4 regions of the Streptomyces sp. NPDC089799 genome follow, and region 2 is predicted to be linked to each of the others. Evidence: riboswitches for the same ligand, from Rfam matches in the RefSeq annotation. Region 2 holds a riboswitch; each other region holds the start of a gene.
The links. Region 2 has a riboswitch for cobalamin ahead of AB0O36_RS26510 (ribonucleoside-diphosphate reductase subunit alpha). Riboswitches for the same ligand answer to the same signal wherever they lie in the genome.
Positions count from the first base shown of each region.

Region 1: another riboswitch for cobalamin. It lies ahead of AB0O36_RS02930 (DUF4430 domain-containing protein); the one in region 2 lies ahead of AB0O36_RS26510 (ribonucleoside-diphosphate reductase subunit alpha).
Region 3: another riboswitch for cobalamin. It lies ahead of AB0O36_RS33890 (energy-coupling factor ABC transporter permease); the one in region 2 lies ahead of AB0O36_RS26510 (ribonucleoside-diphosphate reductase subunit alpha).
Region 4: another riboswitch for cobalamin. It lies ahead of AB0O36_RS03870 (ABC transporter substrate-binding protein); the one in region 2 lies ahead of AB0O36_RS26510 (ribonucleoside-diphosphate reductase subunit alpha).

Region 1 covers NZ_JBFBGR010000002.1:274,621-278,338, reverse strand. The annotation lists gene AB0O36_RS02935 (prenyltransferase/squalene oxidase repeat-containing protein) at 1-1,075, shown strand, start outside; gene AB0O36_RS02930 (DUF4430 domain-containing protein) at 1,138-1,632, opposite strand; cobalamin riboswitch at 1,772-1,918, opposite strand; gene AB0O36_RS02925 (hypothetical protein) at 2,164-2,460, shown strand; gene AB0O36_RS02920 (hypothetical protein) at 2,594-2,743, opposite strand; gene aceA (isocitrate lyase) at 2,780-3,718, opposite strand, start outside.
Region 2 covers NZ_JBFBGR010000027.1:63,688-67,405, forward strand. The annotation lists gene AB0O36_RS26510 (ribonucleoside-diphosphate reductase subunit alpha) at 1-2,231, opposite strand, end outside; cobalamin riboswitch at 2,385-2,504, opposite strand; gene AB0O36_RS26515 (GNAT family N-acetyltransferase) at 2,550-3,065, opposite strand; gene AB0O36_RS26520 (Uma2 family endonuclease) at 3,144-3,718, shown strand, end outside.
Region 3 covers NZ_JBFBGR010000048.1:17,888-21,605, forward strand. The annotation lists gene AB0O36_RS33880 (hypothetical protein) at 1-399, shown strand, start outside; gene AB0O36_RS33885 (DJ-1/PfpI family protein) at 465-1,034, opposite strand; cobalamin riboswitch at 1,170-1,363, shown strand; gene AB0O36_RS33890 (energy-coupling factor ABC transporter permease) at 1,392-2,078, shown strand; gene AB0O36_RS33895 (energy-coupling factor ABC transporter substrate-binding protein) at 2,090-2,545, shown strand; gene cbiQ (cobalt ECF transporter T component CbiQ) at 2,550-3,302, shown strand; gene AB0O36_RS33905 (ATP-binding cassette domain-containing protein) at 3,305-3,718, shown strand, end outside.
Region 4 covers NZ_JBFBGR010000003.1:153,890-157,607, reverse strand. The annotation lists gene AB0O36_RS03880 (caspase family protein) at 1-379, opposite strand, end outside; gene AB0O36_RS03875 (hypothetical protein) at 376-1,296, opposite strand; cobalamin riboswitch at 1,614-1,754, shown strand; gene AB0O36_RS03870 (ABC transporter substrate-binding protein) at 1,796-2,803, shown strand; gene AB0O36_RS03865 (iron ABC transporter permease) at 2,938-3,718, shown strand, end outside.

The DNA.
Region 1 (3,718 bases), on a different contig from region 2:
CGACTACGAGCGCGGCACCCTGAACGCGTACGCGGCCGGCATCGATCCGGCCCGGGTCTCCGCCTCCCGCAACCTGATCGCGAACACCTACTCCTACTGGCAGACCGCCGAGCCCGGCTACTTCGGCCCCTCGGCCAACTTCAACGGCACCGTCTTCGCCGCCCTCGCCCTCGGCGGCGCCAAGACCCAGTCCGGTGGCCCCCGCATACCGCAGGCCCTCACCGACGCACTCACCGCCCGTATCCGAGCCAACCAGCACAACGACGGCGGCTGGCAGTACGGCAAGGCCGAGGGCAACCCGACCGCCCTGGCCGCCCCCGGCGACATCGACATGACCGGCGCCGCGATGGCCGCCCTGTGCACCTCCGGCGTCCCGAACACCGACACCGACGTCGTCCAGGCGAAGAACTTCCTCAAGAGCAAGCTCGTCACCACCTCGGGCGCCTTCAACTCGATGTACGGCGTCAACACCAGCTCCAACGGCTGGGCCGTCGCCGGGCTCAACGCCTGCGGCATCAACCCCCAGACCGGCGATTTCCTCACCACCGCCGGCAAAACCCCGATCGACTTCCTCATCGCCAACCAGTACAACCCCGGCGGCGGCTTCAAGTACAAGCCGGCCGACACCGGCCCCACTGCCTACGCCTCGATCGACTCGCTGCGCGCGGTCGCCGGCGGCGGCTTCACCTCCGCCCCGCCCGCCCCGGTCACCCCGGGCGCACCGAAGTGGGCGGCCCAGTCGACGTTCACCTCGGGCACGGCCACCAAGCTGGCCCTCACCGTCGACGACGGTGCCGGCAGCCTGAAGGTCTGCTCGGTCTCCTTCACCCCGACCGGCACGACCACCACCCTCGGCGACGTCCTGAACGCGGCGGCCACGGCGGCCACACCGGGCGGCTGTGTCACCGGCGTGACGCCGTCCTCCGGCACCGGCACCGTCACCGCCGTCAACGGCAAGGCCAACAGCGGCTCGAACACCTGGAAGGTGAGCGTGGACGGCTCCGCCTTCGCAGGCGCCGCCCGCGGCAAGGTGATCAACGTGGGCGACACCATCGCGCTGCGCTGGGGTCTCTGAGGCGTGTGACGGGCGGGGGTGCGCATCGCGCCCCCGCCCGCAGTACACCGGATCGGATCGGATCAGAAGGACGTCCAGACGAACGACACCTGGTCGCCCGCGTTCAGCTTGAACTGGCAGCCGCCCACCGGGGTGGGCGTGCCGTTGACGGATATGTTCCAGTAGGCCGAGCCGCCGCCGCTGACACCCTTGATGGTGTCGACGGAGAAGTCGTCGAACGAGGCGTACCAGGTGCCGTCCCAGGCGAAGTAGTTCAGCCGGGCGGCGTCGTCCAGGGCGGCGGTCGGGGTGGGGACCTTGCTCGGGTTGGCGCCGCCGTTGGTGCCGTCGCACTTGTGGGTGCCGCCGGTGCCGGTGGTCACGTCGTGGCCCTTGGTGGTGATCTTCCCCTTGAACAGCTGCCCGTCGGGGCCCTGCACGGTGAGGTTGACCTTGACCGGGGCATTGGTGTTGACCGGCTTGGCGTGGGCGACGGCCGGGACGGCGGTGAGGCCGGTGAGGGCGAGTCCCAGGGCGGCCGTGGTGACGGCGGCGCGGCGGGCGGGGCTCAGGCGCATGGGGTGGCCTTTCTGACCGGTCCGGTCGGCCGATGCGGCTCCCGCGACCGGCGCGACCCACCGGCGGCAGGCGTACGAGCGACGCGCTGACGTGGTGTTCCGGCGGTACCGGGCTTCGCTCTGCAGACCGTGACAGTGGAAGCGGATGCTGCCGCGCGGCGGGCATCCCGACTCGCGGCGCAGGTCAGCGCACCGCACACGGTTGCAGGTCAGCGCCGGATTCCCACCGGCTTCCCCCGATCGCACAGCCATTCGGTTGTGGCCGGCCGCAGCCGGGCAGTGGCATCGTACGGTGCGCCCCCTCCGCGGCCAAGTGCCTTACGCGGCAGGGGAGCTGTGCGACTCGGCCGCACCAAGGCGGATGGTGACCGAGATGCGCGCAAACCCCGACGCGCTCCCGGTCGGCATCGCCGACGCAGAGCCGCATTTCCGACTCGCGCCCCAACGGCCGGAATTTCCGGCGGTGCGTACTAGGATCCGCCGCTAGCATCACTCGACCGACCGCTGCTCACCCAATCGATTGGAAGCCCGATGATCGGCGTGCTCGTGACTTTCACACAGACCGACAAGTTCGATCGTTCAACCCTGGCAAAGATTGCCGACGAACTCCGCGGACCGTTCGAAGGCATGGCCGGCCTGCGCCTCAAGAGCTTCATGCTCGACGAAGACGGCGTTCGGGCGAGGAACTTCTACGTGTGGGATGACGAGGAGAAAGCCCGCTCTTTCTTCACGGAGGAGATCACCGAAAAGGTGACAGGAATCTATGGCGTCCCGCCCACAATCGAATTCCTCGACATCGTGGGTCTCGTCGACAACTCCGGCACCTGAGCCTCAAGGCGGCTGCACAAATCTTCGGGACCATCCGGGCATGCCGGGAAAGGGGCGCGGCGGACACCACTCCGCCGCGCCCCCTTCCACCACACGCCGCCGGGACCCTCGGCCCGGCCGCGGCACCGGGCCCTCAGCAGTCCCGGTCGTAGGTGGGGAACCCCCGGCCCGTCTTGCGGCCCGGCAGCCGATGAAGTCGAGGGCCCGCCGTGAGGATCTCGTCGTGGCGGTCGCCGGGTGCCGCAAGGAGCCGGACCCGGTGCGTGGTTGCGGTGGTGGTCATGCGGTGTCCTGACGAGGGGACAGGGGGTGGGGCGTCCTAGTGGAACTGCTCTTCCTCGGTGGAGCCGGTGAGGGCGGTGGTGGAGGAGGCGGGGTTGACTGCGGTGGAGACCAGGTCGAAGTAGCCGGTGCCGACCTCGCGCTGGTGCTTGACGGCGGTGAACCCGTGCCGCTGGGCGGCGAACTCGCGTTCCTGGAGGTCGACGTAGGCAGTCATGCCGTGTTCGGCGTAGCCGCGGGCGAGGTCGAACATGCCGTGGTTGAGGGAGTGGAAGCCGGCCAGCGTGATGAACTGGAACTTGTACCCCATGGCACCCAGCTCCTTCTGGAACGTGGCGATCCGGTCGTCGTCCAGGGCCGCCTTCCAGTTGAAGGACGGCGAGCAGTTGTAGGCGAGCATCTGATCCGGGTACTGCGCGTGGATCGCCTCGGCGAACTCGCGGGCCTGGGAGAGGTCCGGGGTGCCGGTCTCGACCCAGATGAGATCGGCGTACGGGGCGTAGGCGAGGCCGCGGGCGATGACGGGTGCCATGCCGTTCCGGACGCGGTGGAACCCCTCTGCGGTCCGCTCGCCGGTGACGAACTGCGCGTCGCGCTCGTCGACGTCGCTGGTCAGCAGGTTCGCGGCGAGGGCGTCGGTACGGGCGATGATCAGGGTGGGGGTGTCCGCGATGTCGGCGGCGAGGCGGGCCGCGTTCAGGGTGCGGATGTGCTGGGAGGTGGGGACGAGGACCTTGCCGCCGAGGTGGCCACACTTCTTCTCGGAGGCGAGCTGGTCCTCGTAGTGGATACCGGCTGCTCCCGCCGCGATCATCGCCTTCGTCAGCTCGAAGGCGTTCAGCGGACCGCCGAAGCCGGCCTCGGCGTCCGCGACGATCGGCGCGAGCCAGTCCGTCGGGTCCGAGCCGCCCTCGGCCGTGGCGATCTGATCGGCGCGCAGCAGGGCGTTGTTGATCCGGCGCACCACCTGCGGCAC
Region 2 (3,718 bases):
GCGTACGCGTACATCGAGCTGAGCTTCCCGATGGTCGGCGTCTCCATGAACAGGTTCAGCGACTGGCTCTGGTCCAGGTACGGGGTGCGGGCCGCGGCCATGTCGATCAGGCCGCGCTGCGGGATCTCCCACGCCGTCCGGTACAGGTCGCGGACCTCGTCCGGGATCCAGCCGAAGCCCTGGACGGAGCCGGAGGAGTCCCGCAGTGCCTCGCGGGTCTGCGCGTCCCACACGCCGAGCTTCTTCAGGTCGTCCACCAGGTACGCGTTGACCTGGAGGAACTCCCCGCTCAGCGTCTCGCGCTTGAACAGGTTGGAGACCTGCGGCTCGATGCACTCGTACACGCCGGCGATCGAGGCGATCGTCGCGGTCGGGGCGATCGCCAGCAGGAGGGAGTTGCGCAGACCGGTGGTGGCCATGCGCGCGCGCAGCGCCTCCCAGCGCTCCGGCCAGTGGTGCGCCACGCCGTAGTGGTCCGGGTGCAGGACGCCCCGGGCGGTACGGGTCTCCGCCCAGGCCGGCAGCGGGCCGCTGCGCTCGGCGAGGTCGGTGGACGCCTCGTACGCGGCCAGCATGATCCGCTCGGCGATCTTCGTGGAGAGCGCCTTGGCCTCGGCGGAGTCGAAGGGCAGGCGGAGCTTGAAGAAGACGTCCTGCAGGCCCATCGCGCCCAGGCCCACCGGGCGCCAACGGGCGTTGGAGCGGCCGGCCTGCTCGGTCGGGTAGAAGTTGATGTCCACCACGCGGTCGAGGAAGGTCACCGCGGTACGGACGGTCTCGTCCAGGCGCTCCCAGTCCAGCTCACCGGTGCCGGGCAGCACGAAGGCGCCCAGGTTGACCGAGCCGAGGTTGCAGACCGCGGTCTCGCCGTCGTTCGTGACCTCGATGATCTCGGTGCACAGGTTCGAGGAGTGGACCACGGTGCCGGGCAGCGCGGTCTGGTTGGCCGTCCGGTTGGAGGCGTCCTTGAAGGTCATCCAGCCCTGGCCGGTCTGCGCGAGGGTGCGCATCATGCGGCCGTACAGCTCGCGCGCGGGCATGGTCTTCCTGGCCAGGCCGGCCTGCTCGGCCTTGACGTAGGCGGCGTCGAAATCGGCCCCGTACAGGTCGACCAGCTCGGGCACGTCGGCGGGCGAGAACAGCGACCACTCGGCGTCGGCGTTGACCCGGCGCATGAACTCGTCCGGGATCCAGTGCGCCAGGTTCAGGTTGTGGGTGCGGCGGGCGTCCTCGCCGGTGTTGTCGCGGAGTTCCAGGAACTCCTCGATGTCGGCGTGCCAGGTCTCCAGGTAGACGGCGGCGGCGCCCTTGCGGCGGCCGCCCTGGTTCACCGCGGCGACCGAGGCGTCCAGGGTCTTCAGGAACGGAACGATGCCGTTGGAGTGGCCGTTGGTGCCGCGGATCAGCGAACCGCGGGCGCGGATCCGGGAGTACGACAGGCCGATGCCGCCGGCGTGCTTCGACAGCCGGGCCACCTGGTGGTAGCGGTCGTAGATGGAGTCGAGCTCGTCCAGCGGGGAGTCCAGCAGGTAGCAGGAGGACATCTGCGGGTGCCGGGTGCCGGAGTTGAAGAGGGTGGGGGAGGAGGGGAGGTAGTCCAGCCGGTTCATCAGCCCGTACAGGGAGGTGACCTCCTCCACCGCGCGGACGCTCTCGTCCTCGGCGAGACCGCAGGCCACGCGGAGCATGAAGTGCTGCGGGGTCTCGATGACCTGCCGGGTGATCGGGTGGCGCAGCAGGTAGCGGCTGTGCAGGGTGCGCAGGCCGAAGAAGCCGAAGCGGTCGTCGGCGCCGTCGGCGAGGGCGTGCTCGACCAGCGCGTCGAGGCGGGCGGCGTGGGCGCGGACGAACTCCGCGGTCCGGTCCGCGATCAGACCCTCGCGGTGGCCGACGGCGACCGACTCGGTGAAGGAGGCGGCGCCCTGGCCGGCGGCCTCCTCGGCGATGGCGAGGGTCAGCAGGCGTGCCGCCAGCTTCGAGTACGCCGGGTCCTCGGAGATCAGCCCCGCGGCCGCCTCGGTGGCCAGGCCGCGCAGCTCGGCCTCGTCCGCGTCGGCGCTGCGGCCGCGCAGCGCGGCGGCGGCGACCCGGCCGGGGTCGGTGTCGGGAAGGTCGGCCGTCAGCTGGGTGAGGATCCGCAGCAGTGCGGCCCCCGGTCCCCCGGTGCCCTTGGTGTCCTCGGAGGACGGGTCGGCGGACTCGGCGCGCGGTGCGGCAGGCGCGATGGTCACGGGGGGAGCTCTCCCTCGCTCGGCTCCGGATCCCCGGTGGCGGGCGCGAGGCAGCGCGCGTACGGGGTGGCGGGGCGGGAAGCGAGCGCAGCACCGTACGGCGTCCACCGGCCCAACCGCGAGGCCCGGACGTGATCGGCACCCGGGACGGACGTACCCGGGCGCACCGTCGGCAGGTACTCGGACTTTTCATACCGTTGCGGGACAGTTCCGGATTCTCACCGGATTCCCCTGCGTCGACAGCGAGGACGAGCATACATGTGGGGGCGGCTGCGTGTTGCCACCCCCACATGTTGTGTCGTGGTGTGAATGGTCCGGCTACTGATCGGGTCCGTTCAGCTCCAGTGCGTAGGTGAGCAGGGGAACGCTGGGGACCGGTGACCAGTCCCGCCCGGGGGTCCGTACGAAGCCCAGCCGGCCGTAGATCCGGTGAGCGCCGCGCATGGCCGGCTGGGTGGACAGCACCAGCGCCCGGACCCCCGCGATGGCCCGGGCCCGCTCGATGCAGGCCCGTACGAGTGCTTCGCCCACGCCCTGCCCGCGAGCCTCCGGCGCGACCGCCAGCATCCGGAACTCGGCCTCGTCCGGTCCGGCGATGTCGCAGTAGCGACTGCCGGGCGGTGCGAAGGCGACCCCGCCGAGCACCGTCCCGTCCTCCCGCACGGCGACCAGCACCTCGGAATCCTCCGCCCGCGCGGCCACGTCCCGCAGGACCCCGAGGTAGTACCCGTCGGGGTTGGCGTCGAGCAGCCCGTCGCCGACGTACGCCCGCGCGGTGATCTCCCCGAGGGCCTCGTACTCCCCGGGCCTTGCCTCCCTGATCACGATGTCCATGCGGTCGAGTGTGCAGGACGGCTGTCGGCGGCCGCCGCTATCGTCGGAGACAGCACCGTCGAGGAAGGCGAGCGAGGCATGACCGTGACGACAGACCGGCCCCACATGCCGACTGACGACTTCGAAGCCGTAGCGCGCATAGCCGCCCGCGAGAGGGAGGGGACGCGGCTGGAGTTCATCGACGGGGTCATCAGGAGCAAGGCCATGCCGGACGGCGATCACGGGCGAATCATCCAGTGGCTGCTCAAGATCTGCATGCAGTCACGGCCTGACTTGTTCCTGCATCCGGGGCAGGGGATCAAGGCGCAGGACTATCGGACGGGGCGGGCCATTCCCGACGCGGTGCTGGCGCATCCGGATGCGTTCGTCGGGCAGGGTGACTGGGTCGAGCCCGAGCCCGTCCTCATGGCCGTCGAGGTGACGTCGTGGGATTCCGACACGCAGCGGCGGGACCACGTCGAGAAGCCCCGAGCGTACGCAGAGACGGGAATTCCCGTTTACCTGCTGATCGATCGGGCGAAGTGTGAACTCTCGGTCTACAGCCAGCCCAACGGGCGACGGTACGAGAGCGTCCACATCGTGCCGTACGGCACCGACATCGCGCTTCCGGATCCGGTCGGCATCGTGCTCCAGACCGAAGTTCTGAAGGACTG
Region 3 (3,718 bases), on a different contig from region 2:
AGCACCCCGCTCGTGGTCAACGCCCGCTGGGGCGGCCACTGCACGTACGACCGGCTCGTCATCGACCTGAAGGGGTACGTCCCCGACGTCACCGTCCGCAGGGTCGCCAGGCTGTACTACGACGGGTCCGGCAAGCCGGTCCCGCTCCCCGGCAGGTACTTCCTGGAGATCAGGCTCCACCCGGCCGCCGCCCACGACGGCACGGGCAAGTCCGTCTACAAGGGGCCCAAGCTCCAGCGGATATGGCTGCCGAAGCTCAAGGGCATCGCCATGACCGGCGACTACGAGGGGTACGTGACCTTCGGCGCCGCCTTCGACACCCGTCCCGTCTACAACACGTCCAGGCTGCACCACCCGGAACGCTTCGTGCTGGACGTCAAGCACGCCAACGTCTGCTGAGCACGGGCCGGCCGGGTCCCCGGGGTCGTCGCACGCCCCGGGGACCCGGCCCGGCCCGGTCCCGGTCAGCCGCCGACCGGCGCCTTGGAGCGCAGTACGGTCAGGAACTCGCGCATCCACGCCGGGTGGTCGGGCCAGGCGCGGGCGGAGACCAGCGTGCCGTCGACCACCGCCTCCGAGTCCTCGAAGGCCCCGCCGGCACCCCGCACGTCGGGCTCCAGCGCCGGGTAGGCGGTGACCCGCCGCCCGTCCAGTCCCCCGGAGGCCGCGGTGATCAGCGGACCGTGGCAGATCTGCGCGACCGGCTTGTCGGCCCCGGTGAAGGCGGCGGTGATCCGCTTCACCTCGGGGTCGTTGCGCAGGTACTCGGGGGCCCGCCCGCCGGGGATCACCAGGGCCGCGTACTGCCCCGGGTCGACGTCCGCGAAGGCCACGTCGGCGGGCCAGGTGTAGCCGGGCTTCTCGGTGTAGGTGTCGAAACCGTCCTCGAAGTCGTGCACCACGAAGCGGAGTTTCTTCACCGACGGGGCCGCGATGTGCACCTCGTAGCCCTCTTCGATCAGCCGCTGGTACGGGTAGAGGACTTCCAGCGACTCCGCCGCGTCACCGGTGACGATCAGGACCTTCACTGCCATGGGCTGCTCCTGCGATGTGGGGCACGTCCGGACCCCGGCGACCCTGCCCGCCCTGCGGCCGCCCAAACCGGCCGCAGGCCGCCTCTTCCGGATCACGCCGGGCCGGGCCGGGTTGTGGCGCACGACGGGGGACGACTAGGGTCATCTGGCCTTGGTGTACGGGAAACCGGTGGAAAACCGGTGCGGCCCTCGCCACTGTGATCGGGAAGTCCGGCTCCATCCTTGCGGAAGCCACTGGGCCGACGCGGGAGACCGCACGGCCCGGGAAGGCGGAGCCAGGGCATCAGCACCCGTGAGCCAGGAGACCGGCCGGGGTGCGTTGTCCATCCACGAGGTGCTGGAGAGGTCTCCCAACCCATGCATATAGCCGAGGGGTTCCTGCCCCCGCTGCACGCCGTCGCCTGGGGCGTCGCGTCCGCCCCCTTCGTCGTCCACGGTGTCCGCGCACTGACCCGTGAGGTCAAGGAGAACCCGGAGAGCACGCTGCTCCTCGGCGCGTCCGGAGCGTTCACCTTCGTCCTGTCCGCCCTGAAGATCCCCTCGGTGACGGGCAGTTGTTCCCACCCGACGGGGACGGGGCTGGGGGCCATCCTGTTCCGGCCCCCGATCATGGCCGTGCTCGGCACGATCACCCTGCTCTTCCAGGCGCTGCTGCTGGCCCACGGCGGCCTGACCACCCTGGGCGCCAACGTCTTCTCGATGGCGATCGCCGGCCCCTGGGCGGGTTACGCCGTCTACCGCCTGCTGCGGAGGTCCGGGGCGCCGCTGATGGTCACCGTCTTCTTCGGCGCCTTCTTCGCCGACCTGGTGACCTACTGCGTGACCTCGGTCCAGCTGGCGCTGGCCTTCCCCGACCCGGGCAGCGGCTTCCCCGGCGCGCTGGCCAAGTTCGGCGGCATCTTCGCGGTCACCCAGATCCCGCTCGCCGTCAGCGAGGGCCTGCTGACCGTGCTGGTGATGCGGCTGCTGATGCAGTCCAGCAAGTCGGACCTGGTCCGGCTGGGCGTCGCCGGGCTCGCCGGGAAGCAGGAGGCCGCGGTCTGATGGCGAAGGGCATGTCGAAGAACACGAAGGTCAACCTCCTGCTGCTGCTCCTGGTGGCGGCGCTGGCCGTGCTGCCGCTCGCGCTGGGGATGGGCGAGGGCAAGGAGGAGCCGTTCACCGGGGCGGACGCCCAGGCCGAGGCGGCCATCACCGAGCTGAAGCCGGACTACGAGCCGTGGTTCTCCCCGCTCTACGAACCGCCCTCCGGCGAGGTGGAGTCGGCGCTGTTCGCCCTCCAGGCGGCGATCGGCGCGGGCGTGCTCGCGTACTACTTCGGGCTGCGGCGCGGCCGCCGGCAGGGCGCGGCGGCCGCCGCGGCGGCGAGCACGGCCGAGGGGTCCGCCCGGGCCACGGCCGACCGGTCCGACGGGTCCGACGGGTCCGACGGGTCCGATGGGTTCGCCCCGGCCACCACCGCCGGCTCGGCCGCCGGCTCGACCGGCACCTCGACCGGCACGGAGTCCTGAGTCCGTGCTGCCCATCGACGCGGCCGCGCACAGCAGTCGCTGGCGCGGACGCCACCCGCTGGAGAAGGCCCTGCTGGGGCTGGGCCTGACGGTCGCCGCGGTGTGCCTGCCGCCCTGGCCCGGCGGCCCGGTGGTGGCCGCGGCCACCCTGGGCGTGCTGCTGGGCCCGGCCGGGGTGCCCCGGCGGCAGCTGTGGCGGGCCTTCCGGATCCCGCTGGGGTTCTGCTTCACCGGGGCGGTGCCGCTGCTGTTCGCGGTGGGCGGCCCGGACGGCTGGGTCGCGCTCGCCCCGGACGGACCGCGGCACGCCGCCGACCTGCTGCTCCGTACGTCGGCGGCCTCGCTCGGCGTCCTGCTGTTCGCGTTCACCACCCCGGTCTCGGACGTGCTGCCGCGGCTGGTGCGGGCCGGGGTGCCCGCGCCCGTGGTGGACGTGGCCCTGGTGATGTACCGGATCGGCTTCCTGCTGCTGGACTCGCTGGCCCAGGTGCGTACGGCGCAGGCGGCCCGGCTGGGGAACACCGGCCGGGCGGCGGCCTGGCGGTCGGTGGCCGGGCTGGCCGCGACCGCCTTCGTGCGGGCCTTCGACCGGGCCGGCCGGCTCCAGGCGGGGCTGGCGGGCCGCGGCTACGACGGCACCCTGCGCGTGCTGGTGCCGGAGGCGGCCGTGTCGTGGCGCTTCCTGGCGGCTTCCGGCGCCCTGCTGACCGCGGTGGTCTGCGCGACCCTCGCTCTGAAAGGACTTCAAGGACCGTGACCGTGACCGTGACGTCGCTGGTGGAACTGTCGGGCGCGGGGTACGCGTACGAGGACGGGCCGGACGTGCTGTCCGGGGTGGACTTCGGGATCCCCGAGGGCCGTTCGCTGGCCCTGCTCGGCCGCAACGGCAGCGGCAAGACCACCCTGATGCGGCTGCTGAGCGGCGGGCTGCGGCCGGCCGCCGGCCGGCTGCTGCTGGACGGGGAGCCGGTCTCCCACGACCGGGCCGGCCTGACCCGGCTCCGCTCCTCGGTCCAGCTGGTGGTGCAGGACCCCGACGACCAGCTGTTCGCCGCCTCGGTGGAACAGGACGTGTCCTTCGGGCCGCTCAACCTGGGGCTGCCGGACGCGGAGGTGCGCGCCCGGGTGGACGCCGCGCTGGCGGCGCTGGACATCACCGCGCTGCGCGACCGC
Region 4 (3,718 bases), on a different contig from region 2:
CGTCCACGACGAACAGCACGTTGCGGACGGGGGATTCGGCCAGGATCTCGGCGAGCGCGGACAGCGAGAGCCATGATCCGGGCCGGCCGTGCCGGGAGTCGGCGCAGGCCAGCCGGTAGCCGCCGGGCGCGCGGTGGCCGTGGCCGGCGTAGTAGAGGACGACGGCGTCCTCCGGCTCCAGGGCGGCCGTCTCGCACCAGTCGGCGAGGGCCTCCTCGAAGCGGGCCGCGGCCGGGTCCAGCGAGACCCCGGCCAGCACCCGCTCGTATCCGGCGGCCGTGAACAGTTCTGCCACCGCCGTCACGTCCTCGTGCGCCCGCGGCAGCTCCGGGTCCTGGAGGTAGTGGCGGGTGCCGGCGGCGACGAGGAACCGCCTCACCGGTCCGCCGTGCGGACGGTGCCGTCCGCGCGCAGCCCGGCCGCCACGGCCCGGCCGGTCTCCGCCGCGGTCAGGTAGCGGGTCGCGTCGTGCATGTGGCTGCCGTTGTGCACGAGGAGGTCGGTCACCCCGTCGCCGTAGGAGGGCCGCAGCTCGCGCACCAGGGCGACGATGTCCGTGGAGTCGGCGATGTTGGTCCAGGTCCGGACCGGCCCGGGCCAGACCGCCCGCCGGTTCCCGTCCGGCGCGGGGTCCAACCGGTCCAGCACCAGCGAGCGCATGCCCAGCGGCGAGCCGATGGTGACGAACGCGGGAACGTCCCAGCCGGTGTGGTGCGTCCGGTCGCACAGGGTCTCGTAGGCGACCACCGAGCCCAGCGAGTGCCCGACGACCACCTTCGTGGCCGGGGTGATGCGCGCGGCCACCCGGGCCCGGGCCGCGCTCCGGACCGCCTGGTCGGAGAGGTAGGCGGTGAGCTGCTTCAGGTCGCCGATCAGTGCCCGGTCGAGCACCCCGCGCAGGAAGGCCGCGCCGGTCAGGGCGTCCAGGGCCGACCGTACGGAGTTCAGTCGCAGGGCCCGGGACGCCGCCCACCCCGCCGTGCCGCGGCTTCCGGGGGCGTTGGGTGCGGGCACGGCCGGGTCGGTGCGGGCGGCTTCCGCCCACCACTCCATCAGCAGCCGGAACTCGTCCTCGGTCTCGATGTCGGCTGCCTCGTACGGGAATTCGCCTCCGGCACGGGTGCCGTGCGGGCGGAACAGGTCCCCGTAGAAGGCGACGGACACGTCGTCGGAGGCGGGCACCGGGCCGTCGGACAGTCTTGCGCCGCCCACCAGTTCGGGCACCACGTCCCGGGCCAGGGAATCCTCGCTCAAGTACTGCTTGCCGACACCGTGGACGAAGACGACCGCGCTCAAGGACCCTCCCGGGACGAGGAATCCAGACTAGGGCCCGGCGGTGGCGAGAGGGGTGATTACGGCACCGAAGCGCTGCTCCGCGGGGGCCGGGGTCCGGGGTCCCGGCCAGCCGGAGTCACTCAGAACGACGCCCCGCTCGACAGACATGCCCATCCCCTCGGTCGTGCTCGACTCCGCACGCCACCGGTCCGTGACAGCGGTTTTCCGTTCAACTGCACTGTGCGCAGGCATACTTGTGCCCACACGTGCACTTGAACTGTGTTCAGATGTGACCTTAGGTCAGCCGTTGAACGCAGTGCAAGTCGGGTCCCGGGAGGTGTCTGGCAGACTGGGCGAGTCACCACAAGGCGGTGCGGACCAGGAAATCCGGTGTGACTCCGGTGCGGTCCCGCCACTGTGACCGGAACTCCCCCGTGGATTCCGGGAGTCAGACCCTGACGCGCCGCCTCAGCAACCCGCTTGACGAGGGGACGAGGATCCCCCGGAGAGGCCCGCTTCCGTGAATTCCCGCTCCCGTAAGGCCGTTCTGCGCGCCGCGCTGTCCGCCGCGCTGCTCGTACCCCTGATATCCCTCACCGCGTGCAGCGGTTCCGGTTCCGGCACCGACGACGGCGCCGCGTCGGCCGGCTCCGCGTCCGGATTCCCGTACACCGTCACCAACTGCGGTGTGGAGACCACCTACAAGGCGCCGCCGCGCCGTGCCGTGACGATGAACCAGCACGCCACCGAGCTGATGCTCGCCCTCGGCCTGCAGGACCGGATGGCCGGGACCGCCTACCTCGACGACTCCGTACTGCCCCGCTACCGGACGGCGTACGACGGCATCAAGGTGCTGGCCAAGGAGTACCCCTCCAAGGAGGTCCTGCTCTCGGCCAACCCCGACTTCGTCTACGGCGGATACTCCTCCGCCTTCGACAAGGCGGCGGGCCGCGACCGGGCGGGCCTGGAGAAGACCGGCATCCGCACGCGGCTGAGCATCGAGTACTGCACCCGCGGCCCGGTCGGCATCGAGCAGCTGAACTCCGAGATCACCGAGGTGGCCCGCACGTTCGGGGTCCCCGGGCGCGGACAGGACCTGATCGCCGACCAGCAGCGGCGGCTCGACGCGGTGGCCGCGAAGGTCGCCACCCGGCAGAAGCCGACCGTCTTCGTCTACGACTCCGGCGAGGGCTCCGCCTTCACCTCCGGCGGACACGGCATCGCCAACGAGATCGTGACCCGGGCCGGCGGCACCAACGTCTTCGCCGACCTCAAGGACAGCTTCGGCGACGTCCCCTGGGAGGAGGTCATCCAGCGGAAGCCCGAGGTCGTCCTCATCTACGACTACGGCGGCACCAGCGTCGAGGAGAAGAAGCGGCGGCTGCTGGACGACCCGGCGCTGGCCCAGGTCCCGGCGATCAGGGACAAGCGGTTCGTCGTGCTGCCGCTGTCGTCCGCCGTGCTCGGCGTGCGCGTGGCCGACGCAGTGGAATCGCTGGCGGGCCGGCTGCACCCCGGGGCGTCGTGAACCGCCTCACGGGCAGCGGGCGTTCCGACTTCCGGCCGAGGGCGAAACCTGGTCCGAGGCCGGGTCTCCGGTCGGGCCCGACACCGGCTCTCCGGCCGGGCCCCGGGTCGAGGAGGTCCGGGCTCGTCCTCGGGCTGCTCGCCGCCGCCCTGCTCGCCTCCGCCCTCGCCGGGCTCGCCCTCGGGCCGGTCCGGATCGCCCCGGGCGAGGTGCTGGACCTGGTGCTCGCCGGCCCCGGCCGGCCGGACGGCGCGTTCGCAGCGATCGTCTGGGACGTCCGGATGCCGCGGGTGCTGCTGGGCGCGATGGTGGGAGCCGGGCTCGCCGTCACCGGAGCCGTCCTGCAGGCGCTGGTCCGCAACCAGCTCGCCGACCCCTTCCTGCTGGGCGCCTCCTCCGGGGCCTCGGCCGGTGCGGTGCTGGTCATCGTGCTCGGAGTCGGCGCCTCGCTGAGCCTGTCCCTGCCCATCGCCGCGTTCGCCGGCTCCATGACCGCCCTGATCGCCGTCTACGCCCTGGCCCGCCGCGGCGGCACCATGACCACCGGCCGGCTGATCCTCGCGGGTGTCGCCGTGCAGTACGTACTGGCCGCCCTGACCAGCCTGGTCCTGGTGCTCTCCGCCCAGCCCGACCAGGTGCGCTCCGTACTGTTCTGGACCCTGGGTGGACTCGGCGGCGCGCGCTGGGACGAACTGGCGCTCCCCGCCGCGGTGCTGCTCAGCGGCACCGCCCTGCTGTCGGCCCTGGCCAGGCCGCTGGACCTGCTGCTCGCGGGAGAGGAGGGCGCGCGCACGCTCGGCCTGGACACCGGTCGGTTCCGGGCCGCCGTGTTCGTGCTCACCTCCCTGGTCATCGGGGTGCTGGTGGCGTACAGCGGGGCGATCGGATTCGTCGGGCTGATGGTGCCGCACGCCG